DNA from 2 places in the Micromonospora sp. DT201 genome. Region 2 is predicted to be linked to the other one. Evidence: riboswitches for the same ligand, from Rfam matches in the RefSeq annotation. Region 2 holds a riboswitch; the other holds the start of a gene.
What was found. Region 2 has a riboswitch for S-adenosylmethionine ahead of ACLQ28_RS24605 (aminotransferase class V-fold PLP-dependent enzyme). Riboswitches for the same ligand answer to the same signal wherever they lie in the genome.
Positions count from the first base shown of each region.

Region 1 (4,704 bases), on a different contig from region 2:
AGCTTGGGTCGCTGGTGGGCGTTGATCGCGTCCTCGACCGCCAGGTCGTGTAGCCGAAACTCCCGGGCCAGCGAGGTGATCTGGTCGATGTCGGGCCGGTACAACCCGATCCAGGCCATCGCGCCGTCCTGCTCCTGCAGGCAGCGGTACGTCTCGGCGAGGCCGGCCGGCGAGGCGAACCGGTGTCCTCGGACGTAGACCGCGCTGTCCACCAGGCCAACGGCGGGCGAAGCAGGCGACTCCGCAGGTGGCGGCACACCGACCCTGGTCTCGTACTCGTCCAGTTGGCGACCGAAACCACCACCCGAGCGGGAGCGACGGCCACCGACCATGCCCTGTCCCCTCCCCCGGTGACGTCCGGTCCGGCGCGATCCGCCAACCCGGGGGCGCTGCTTCCCCGCTGTCTCCGGGCCGAAACCCGGCCGTGCACCGGACGAGTTCCGAGCACCGGCGGACGGACGCGGCTGAACGGGCGGATACTCACGGTGACCATGGGCGGGATGACGGGGGACGCGCCGATGGAGGTCAACAGGCGCGCCGGCCGGCTGCGGGGGTGGTTACTCGACGCCGGCTCCGACCAGGTCGCGCAGCAGCCGGGGCCGCACGGGCGTCCGCCGGAGCAGCGGCACCACCCGTGGTGGAAGGTGATGTGTCTGACCGGCGTCGACTACTTCTCCACGCTGGGCTACCAGCCGGGCATCGCGGCGCTGGCCGCCGGGGCACTGTCGCCGGTGGCGACCCTGGTCCTGGTACTGGTGACGCTGCTGGGTGCGCTGCCGGTCTACCGCCGGGTGGCGGTGGAGAGCCCGCACGGTGAGGGCTCGATCGCGATGTTGGTACGCCTGCTGAGCTACTGGCCGGGCAAGTTGCTGGTGCTGGTGCTGCTCGGTTTCGCGGCCACCGACTTCATCATCACCATCACCCTGTCGGCCGCCGACGCGACCGCGCACCTCGACGAGAACCCGTTCTGGCCGAGCGGGCTCAAGGGACACGAGGTGCTGCTCACGCTGCTGCTGCTGACGCTGCTGGGCGCAGTGTTCCTCAAGGGATTCGGCGAGGCCATCGGGATCGCCGTCGTCCTGGTCGCGGTCTACCTGGCGTTGAACGCGGTGGTGATGGGCGACGCGCTGTGGCGGGTGGTGACGCACCCGAGCGCGGTCGGGGACTGGACCACCACGCTGACCACCGGCCACGGCGATCCCTGGATGGTGGTCGGGCTGTCGCTGCTGCTCTTCCCGAAACTGGCGTTGGGCCTGTCCGGCTTCGAGACCGGGGTGGCGGTCATGCCGAGCGTACGAGGTGACCCACAGGACTCCGAGGCTCGACCGCTGGGCCGGATCCGCGGGGCGCACCGACTGCTCACCACCGCCGCGGTGATCATGAGCGCCTTTCTGATCACCAGCAGCTTGACGACCACTGTGCTGATCCCGGCGGAGGATTTCCAGCCGGGCGGACCGGCGAACGGCCGGGCGCTGGCCTACCTGGCGCACGAGCACCTCGGCGAGGTGTTCGGCACTGTCTACGACCTGTCCACCATCGGGATCCTGTGGTTCGCGGGGGCGTCGGCGATGGCCGGTCTACTCAACCTCGTACCCCGCTACCTGCCCCGCTACGGCATGGCTCCGACCTGGGCTCGGGCCGTCCGGCCGCTGGTGCTGGTTTTCACCGCGGTGGCGTTTCTGATCACGGTCGTCTTCGAGGCCAGCGTGGACGCGCAGGGCGGCGCGTACGCCACAGGCGTCCTGGTGTTGATCACTTCGGCGGCGACGGCGGTGACGCTCGCGGCGGTGCGGCGGCGTCAGCGCGGCCGCACCATCGCGTTCGGAACCATCGCGGTGATCTTCGTCTACACCACCCTGGCGAACGTGGCGGAACGTCCCGACGGCGTCAAGATCGCGGCCTGTTTCATCGGCGGGATCATCCTGGTGTCGGTGCTGTCCCGGCTGATGCGGGCCTATGAGCTGCGGGTCGACCATATCGAACTGGACCCCGCCGCGACGCGGATGATCGACGATCGGGCCGGACGGCGAATCCGGCTCATCGCCCACGATCCCGACCGCCGGGACGCGGCGGAGTACCGCGCCAAGCTGGCGCAAACCATGGCGGACAACGACTTCCCCGATGACAGCGACGTCATCTTCGTCGAGGTCCAGGTCACCGACCCGTCCGACTTCGAGACCGAGCTGCTGGTACGCGGCAGCGTGGCCGACGGCCGCTTCCCGGTGCTCAGCCTGGCCAGTTCCTCGGTGCCCACCGCGCTCGCCGCCCTGCTGCTGGAGATCCGCGACCGCAGCCGTCGGCGCCCCCACATCTACTTCGAGTGGTCCGAGGGCGGACCGGCTCGCAACCTCCTGCGCTACCTGGCGTTCGGACAGGGTGCCATCGCCTCGGTGACCCGAGAGATCTTGCGCCGCCAGGAGCCCGACCCGCACCGTCGACCGCACGTGCACGCCGGCTGACCTGCGGGCGGGGCAGCTCGTCGCGCACGGTGAGCGTGGTCATAACGACTGGACGACCTACCCGGGCGTGCTGCTAGCCTCGCCGCAGGTCATGAGTGCCAGCGCGAAGCCCCGGCTCGCTGGCCGGCAACCCTCCTCCGCGGTGGGGTGCCCCGGGTGAAGACCAGGCACCGGCACGACGCCGGTGCAAGCGTGGCCTGGCACCCAGGTCAGCACAGACCCGGGAGAACCATGCGCATCCTCAGCACCGCCCCACTGACCGACGTCGCGGATTTCCGCGCCGGTTGGCCCTCGCCGGCACTGACCCGGCGACGGCACGTGGACATGATGCGAATGTGCGGCGCCGCCTGTCGCCGCGGCATCACGCACTAGCGCACCCCTTTCCCGAACCCTTTCCAGCGGTACGCCCAGCGGGCGCACCGTCGGCGGCGTACGTCCGTGCGCGCCGAGACGCGACCTTCCCGGAGACACCCGTGCGATTTCTTCCTGCCCTGACCCGCGCCGCCGCCTTGGGCGCGGCCACCATCCTGGCCGCCACCACCCTCACCGCCTGCGGCGGCGACAGCTCGTCCGACGCCACCGCGAACCCGTACGGCCTGGCGCAGCCGGGCGTGCTGCGGGCCGGCACGCTGACCGACGCCCCGCCGAACGTCTACCTCAAGGACGGCAAGTTCACCGGTTTCGACAACGACCTGCTGACCGCCGTGGCCGGCAAGCTCGGCCTCAAGGTCGAGTTCGTCGGCACCGACTTCTCCGCCCTGCTCTCCCAGGTCAACAACCACAAGTTCGACGTTGGCAGCTCCTCGATCACCATCACCGAGGCGCGGAAGAAGACCGTCGACTTCGGCAACGGCTACGACTTCGGCTACTTCGGCCTGGACGTGCCGGCTGGCTCTCCGATCACCAGCTTCGACCAGCTCGCCGGCAAGCGGGTCGTGGTGGTACAGGGCACCGTCCAGGACGACTACGCCACCGGCGAGCAGCTCGACCCGGTGCGGGTGCCGGACTACAACGGCGCGATCAACCAGCTCAAGGCCGGCACCGCCGACGCGTGGATCGCCCCGGCCGAGATCGGCGAGAAGTCGGCCGCCGACAGCAGCGGCAAGATCACCGTTGCGGCGAAGCAGCTCAGCCCGGCACCGACGGCGTACGCCGTCGCCAAGGGCGGCGACAAGCTGCGCGAGGCACTGAACAAGGGCCTCGACGAGGTCATCGCGGACGGCACCTGGACCCGGTTGCAGGCGCAGTACTACCCGGGCCGGCCGATCCCGGCGGACTTCAAGCCGGGCAGCGGCACGGTGACGGCCCCGTCCGCGGCGGCCACGCCGTCGGCGTCCGCGTCGGCCGCTTCCTGATCCGGTGATGAGCGAGCAGGGCGGTAGGAGAGGCGACCGATGGATCCGTTGAGCACCCTGTGGGAGACCTTCTTCGACTGGCACGCGATGGGCGAGGCGCTGCCCGAGATGCTGACCGTCGGGTTGCCCAACACGCTGATCCTGGCAGTCTCCGCCGCCCTGCTCGGTTCGGTGCTGGGCCTGCTGCTGGCCGTCGCCGGCATCTCCCGCAGCCGTTGGCTGCGCTGGCCGGCGCGGGTCTACACCGACGTGTTCCGAGGGCTTCCGGCCGCGGCGACGATCCTGCTGATCGGCGTCGGGCTGGCCCCGCTGGGCATGCAGGTCTGGGGGCCGGACCCCTACCCGTTGGGAATCCTGGCGCTGTCGCTCATCGCGGCCGCGTACATCGGAGAGATCTTCCGCTCCGGCATCCAGTCGGTGGAGGCAGCCCAGCTGGAGGGTGCCCGTGCGCTCGGTTTCTCCTGGGCCGACGCGATGCGGCTGGTGATCATTCCGCAGGGCATCCGGCGGGTGCTTCCGGCCTGGGTGAACCAGCTCATCGCCCTGATCAAGGACTCCAGCCTGGTCTACTTCCTCGGCCTGGTGGCCAGTCAGCGGGAGCTGTTCCGGATCGGGCAGGACTACGCGGCCACCACCGGCAACGAGTCCGCGCTGCTGCTGGCGGGGCTCTGCTACCTGGTGCTGACCGTTCCGCTGACGCACGTCGTCAACTGGATCGACCGGCGGCTACGCAACGGGCGGCCAACCACCACACCGTCAGACGAGGACGAGGACCAGGACGACGACACCGCGTCGGCGCTGCCCGCCGCAACGGAAGGAGACCGGCGATGACCACCGCGACGACCACCTCGGTCAGCCTCGACGTACGCGATGTGCACCTCGCCTTCGGG
Region 1 is NZ_JBNCKP010000014.1:17,758-22,461, forward strand. Features, by position in the region: gene corA (magnesium/cobalt transporter CorA) at 1-332, opposite strand, end outside; gene ACLQ28_RS21640 (amino acid transporter) at 501-2,459, shown strand; SAM riboswitch class IV at 2,547-2,658, shown strand; gene ACLQ28_RS21645 (ABC transporter substrate-binding protein) at 2,933-3,814, shown strand; gene ACLQ28_RS21650 (amino acid ABC transporter permease) at 3,854-4,645, shown strand; gene ACLQ28_RS21655 (amino acid ABC transporter ATP-binding protein) at 4,642-4,704, shown strand, end outside.
Region 1: it holds a riboswitch for S-adenosylmethionine, as region 2 does, so the genes downstream of both, ACLQ28_RS21645 (ABC transporter substrate-binding protein) here and ACLQ28_RS24605 (aminotransferase class V-fold PLP-dependent enzyme) in region 2, are expected to answer to the same signal.

Region 2 (4,704 bases):
CCGCGGTCGGCACCCTGGCGGCGTCGGTCGGCCAGCGGTTCCGCCGGACCGTGGAGTTGATCGCCGGGGTGGGGATCGGGGTGGCCATCGGTGACTTCCTGATCTACCTGCTCGGCACCGGAGCGTGGCAGCTCGGCATGGTGGTCACGGTGGCGATCCTGCTCACGATCTTCGCTGGGGCAAGCGTGGCGATCGTCATCCAGACGGCGGCCACGGCCGTGCTGATCGTCACGCTGAGCCCCTCCACCCAGAACCTGGAGATCCCACGCTTCGTCGACGCCTTTCTCGGCGGTGGGGTCGCGCTGCTGGTCACGGCGGTGCTGCTGCCGCTGAACCCGCTCCGGGTGATCAACCGGGCCGCCCGGCCGGCGCTGGACCTGCTCGCCACCCAGCTCGACATCACCGCCGCCGGGTTGCGCAGCCGTGACCGTGCCAGCGTCCAGCGCGCCCTGGATCGGCTGCGCAACAACAAGGACGAACTCGACACGCTGGCCGAGGCGATCGAGGGCGCGAAGGAGACGTCCACCCTCTCCCCGGCCCGCTGGCGCCGCCGCAGTGAGCTGATCCACTACGCGGAGGCGGCCGACCCGATCGACCGGGCGATGCGCAACACCGGCACGCTGATCCGCCGATCCGTCACGTTGATCGAGGACGAGGAGCCCGTGCCCGATCCGATGCCGGACGGGATCGGTCACCTCGCCGAGTCGGTCCGGCTGCTCAAGAACGAGTTCGCCGCCGGTGAGGAGCCGGCGAAGGCCCGAGAGCGGTCGCTGCGGGCGGTCAGCGAGGCCGGCCGGGCGTACGGCGCCGGGGTCGGCTTCTCGGGCAGTGTGGTCATCGCCCAGATCCGGACCACCGCCAGCGACCTGCTGGTGGCCTCGGGGATCGAGCAGGAGGAGGCAAACCGGTGGATCCGCAGCGCCTTCGGGGAGCAGGAGCGGCCGGTCGGTGAACCGGCCGAGCCCGACGAGGCGCCGAAGCCACCCACGGCCCCGCCGGTGGGCTGAGCAAGGCCCAGCCCACCTCGGCGAGCTGCGCCCTCAGCCCAGCCCACCTCGGCGAGCTGCGCCCTCAGCCCAGCTCGGCGAGCGCGGCGAGCAGCCGGTCCACCTGGGCGGCCGTGCTGCCCAGGCCGATGCTGGCGCGCAGCGCGGTCGGCGGCAGGTCCTGCCGGCCGGTACGCCTCGCCGCCTCGCTGAGCAGACGCCGGGCCAGCGGGTGGGCGCAGAACAACCCGTCGCGTACGCCGATCCGGTGCTCGCTGGCCAGCCGCGCGGCGACGTCGGCGGAGTCCCAGCCGACGACCACGAACGAGACGATGCCGACCCGGGGCGCGTCCGGGCCGAAGGTGCGCAACTCCACCACACGCGGCAGCGCGGCGATGCCGGTCCGCAGCCGGGCCAGCAGCGCCTGCTCGCGGGCAGCCAGCGCGGCCCGATCGGCGTCGCCGAGCGCCGCGCACACGGCCGCCAGCGCCACCGCGCCGAGCAGGTTCGGGGTGCCACCCTCGTGCCGAGCCGGACCGGTCGCCCAGGTCACGTCATGCGTGGCCGGACCAACGCGGCTGGTGGCGCCGCCACCGGCCAGGTACGGCTGGGCGGCGTCCAGCCAGTCCGCCCGCCCGATCAGCACGCCCGCACCGAACGGCGCGTACAGCTTGTGGCCGGACACGGCCAGGTAGTCGACGTCGAGCGTGAGCAGGTCGACCGGCGCGTGCGGGGCGAGTTGCGCGGCGTCGAGCACGATCCGGGCACCGTGCCGATGGGCCACCTGGGCCAGCTCGGCGACCGGCCACCGCTCACCGGTCACGTTGCTCGCACCGGTCACCGCGACCAGCACCGGCAGCGCCGGGTTGCTGCCCCGGCGCAGCTCGGTGAGGGCGGCGGCGAGGTCGCGTACCGCCCCGGCGGGGTCGGAGGGCACCGGCAGCCGCACCGAGCCGCGCGGCCAGGGCAGCAGGTTGGCGTGGTGCTCACCCGCGAAGGTGACGACTGTCGTGCCGGCCGGCACCGCCCGCGCCAGCAGGTTGAGCGCGTCAGTGGTGTTGCGGGTGAAGATCACGTGATCGTCGGCGCGGGCGCCGAAGAAGTCGCCGACCGTCTGCCGTGCCTGCTCGTAGGCGAGGGTGCAGCGCCGCGACAGCGCTCCCGCGCCACGGTGCACGCTGGCGTACCAGGGCAGCAGTTCGGCCACCGCGTCGGCGGCGGCCTGCGCGCACGGTGCGCTGGCCGCGTAGTCCAGGTTGATCTCGCCTGGTACGCCGAGGACGTCGAGCGGCCGCGACGTGGCCAGCGTGGGCGCGGAGTCGAAGCGGGTGGGCAGCGAGGGAACGAGGGTGACGGGCATGCCGGAACCTCCGGGGTCAGGGACCCCGGGTGCGGCATCGGGACGGGGTCCGCGCTTGCCCAGCACACCGATCGGGCTGGGCCCGGTCATCACCCGGGGCACCCCACCGCGAACTCGACGAGGGTTGCCGGCCAGCAAGCCGGGGCTGAACGCTGGCACTCGTGACCTGTCGGCAGCATAGCGGCTACCGATGCGACCGGACCAGCCGGCAGCGGATGGCTACGCTGACCGCATGGCCGACACCCCGCCCGGTTCACCTTTGCCGTCGTCGCCCGCACCCACGACACCTTCCGTCGGCGAGGCATCCCGGATGCCGCTGCGCCGACTGGGCTGGCGGCGGTTCCTGGCGTTGGCCGGGGTGGTGCTGTTCATCGCCGCCTGCGCGGTGTTCATGGTCTTCACGCTCGGCCAGTCACTCGGTGTGCAGGCCCTGCTGATCGGGGTGGCTGCCGCCATCCTGCCGGTGCCGGTGCTGGTCGCCTGTTACCTCTGGCTGGACCGGTACGAACCGGAGCCGCTGAAGTATCTGATCTTCTGCTTCGCCTGGGGAGCGTTCGTCTCCACCGCCGCCGCGCTCACCGTGAACGACTTCGCGGCCAGCCGCTTCGCCGACTGGGGCCTGCCGTCCGCGCTCACCGGGGTGCTGGTGGCGCCGTTCATCGAGGAGCTGACCAAGGCACTGGGCCCGATCCTGCTGCTGGTGTTCCGCCGTCGCCAGTGGTCCGGGATCACCGACGGCCTGGTCTACTGCGGGCTGTCCGCGGTCGGCTTCGCGATGGTGGAGAACATCCTCTATCTGGGTGGGTTGGGCTTCGCGTCCGGTGCCGACCGCTATGGCCCGGCTACGGGCATCCAGCAGGTCATCTCCATCTTCATCCTGCGGATCCTGCTGTTTGGGTTCGCCCATCCGCTCTTCACCTCGATGACCGGTATCGGGCTGGGCATCGCGGCGCGGACGGCCGACCGGAGGGTGCGGGTGCTCGCCCCGATCGCCGGCCTGCTGCTGGCGATGATGTTGCATGGCACGTGGAACCTGCTGCCCACGCTGACCCAGGCCACCGGCGAAGCGTTGATCATGCTGTACGGCTTCCTGGGCCTGATGGTGCCGGTCTTCTTCGGCACGGTGGGGCTGGCGGTGTGGCTGCGCGCCTGGGAGGGGCGGCTCACCGAGCGGACCTTGCCGGACTACGTACGTGCCGGCTGGCTGAGCCCACCCGAGGTCGCCGCACTGAGCAGTCTCGGCAGGCGGCACGCGGCCCGTACCTGGGCGCGGCGGGTGGCCGGCGACGCCGGGGTGCGGGCGATGCGCGGCTACCAGTCCGCCGCCACCCGGCTGGCCCTGCTGCGGGACGGGGCGCTACGCGGCCTGGACCGCAAGCCCGCCGACCTGGAGCGGACGGCTCGGGAGGAGCGCGAGCTGCTGGACGCGATCAGCGCGTACCGGTCGTTCTTCGTCGGTCGGGACCCGCAGGCCCCGGCGGGGGTCTGGGACGGCAGCCGCTACCACCTGCGCTTTCCGGACGGTACGCAGCGTCCGGTGGACGCGCCGGACGAGCCGGTGGTGCCGATCCCGGTGGTGTTGGCCCCTGCTCCGCCTCCGGTGGGGTACGCCCCGCCCGGCTGGCCCGGTCTGCGTTCGGCGGCGCCGTGGCCGCCGGGTCACCCCTGACAGCCGGCGCCCCGGCTGGCTGATTCAGGTCATCAGGGTGGTGAGGAAGTCACCGAAGCCCTGGAACATGGCGATCAGCGCAGCCCCGATCGCCTTGAACATCTGCGCGGCGCCGTCCGGCCGGAAGGCCATGAAGTAGATCAGGAACGCGACACTGCCCCAGGTCAGCAGCTTCTTCACGAAGATCGGCATCGTCCCTCCCCAGGGCCACGGTCGCCGGATGGCTTCCCGTCGTACGGCCGGGCAAACGGTGCGCCGGTGGCCGGGGGAGGTGCGTCAGAGGTAGAGGCCGGTGGGGTCGTTCTCGATCCGCTCGGCGGCCACCGCGTGCACGTCGCGCTCCCGCAGCAGCACGTACCCGCGGCCGTGCAGCTCGACCTCGGAGCGGTCGTCGGGGTCGAACAGCACCCGGTCGCCGGACACGATGGCGCGTACGTTCGGCCCCACCCCGACCGCCGTGGCCCAGGCGAGGCGCTTACCGACCTGGGCGGTCGCCGGGATGACGATGCCGGCGGTGGAACGGCGCTCGCCCTCGCTGCCCTCCATCCGCACCAGCACGCGGTCGTGCAGCAGGCGGATCGGAAGGCCGGTGTCGAGATCGTTGTCGGCGGTCACGCCGCAGACGCTACCGTGTGGCCGACGGCGAGCCCGCCGGTGGTTACGCCGGTCATGAGCGGGGCATTGTGTGG
Region 2 is NZ_JBNCKP010000017.1:70,829-75,532, forward strand. Features, by position in the region: gene ACLQ28_RS24600 (FUSC family protein) at 1-1,007, shown strand, start outside; gene ACLQ28_RS24605 (aminotransferase class V-fold PLP-dependent enzyme) at 1,072-2,346, opposite strand; SAM riboswitch class IV at 2,393-2,513, opposite strand; gene ACLQ28_RS24610 (PrsW family intramembrane metalloprotease) at 2,537-4,015, shown strand; gene ACLQ28_RS24615 (hypothetical protein) at 4,040-4,207, opposite strand; gene ACLQ28_RS24620 (GroES family chaperonin) at 4,292-4,630, opposite strand.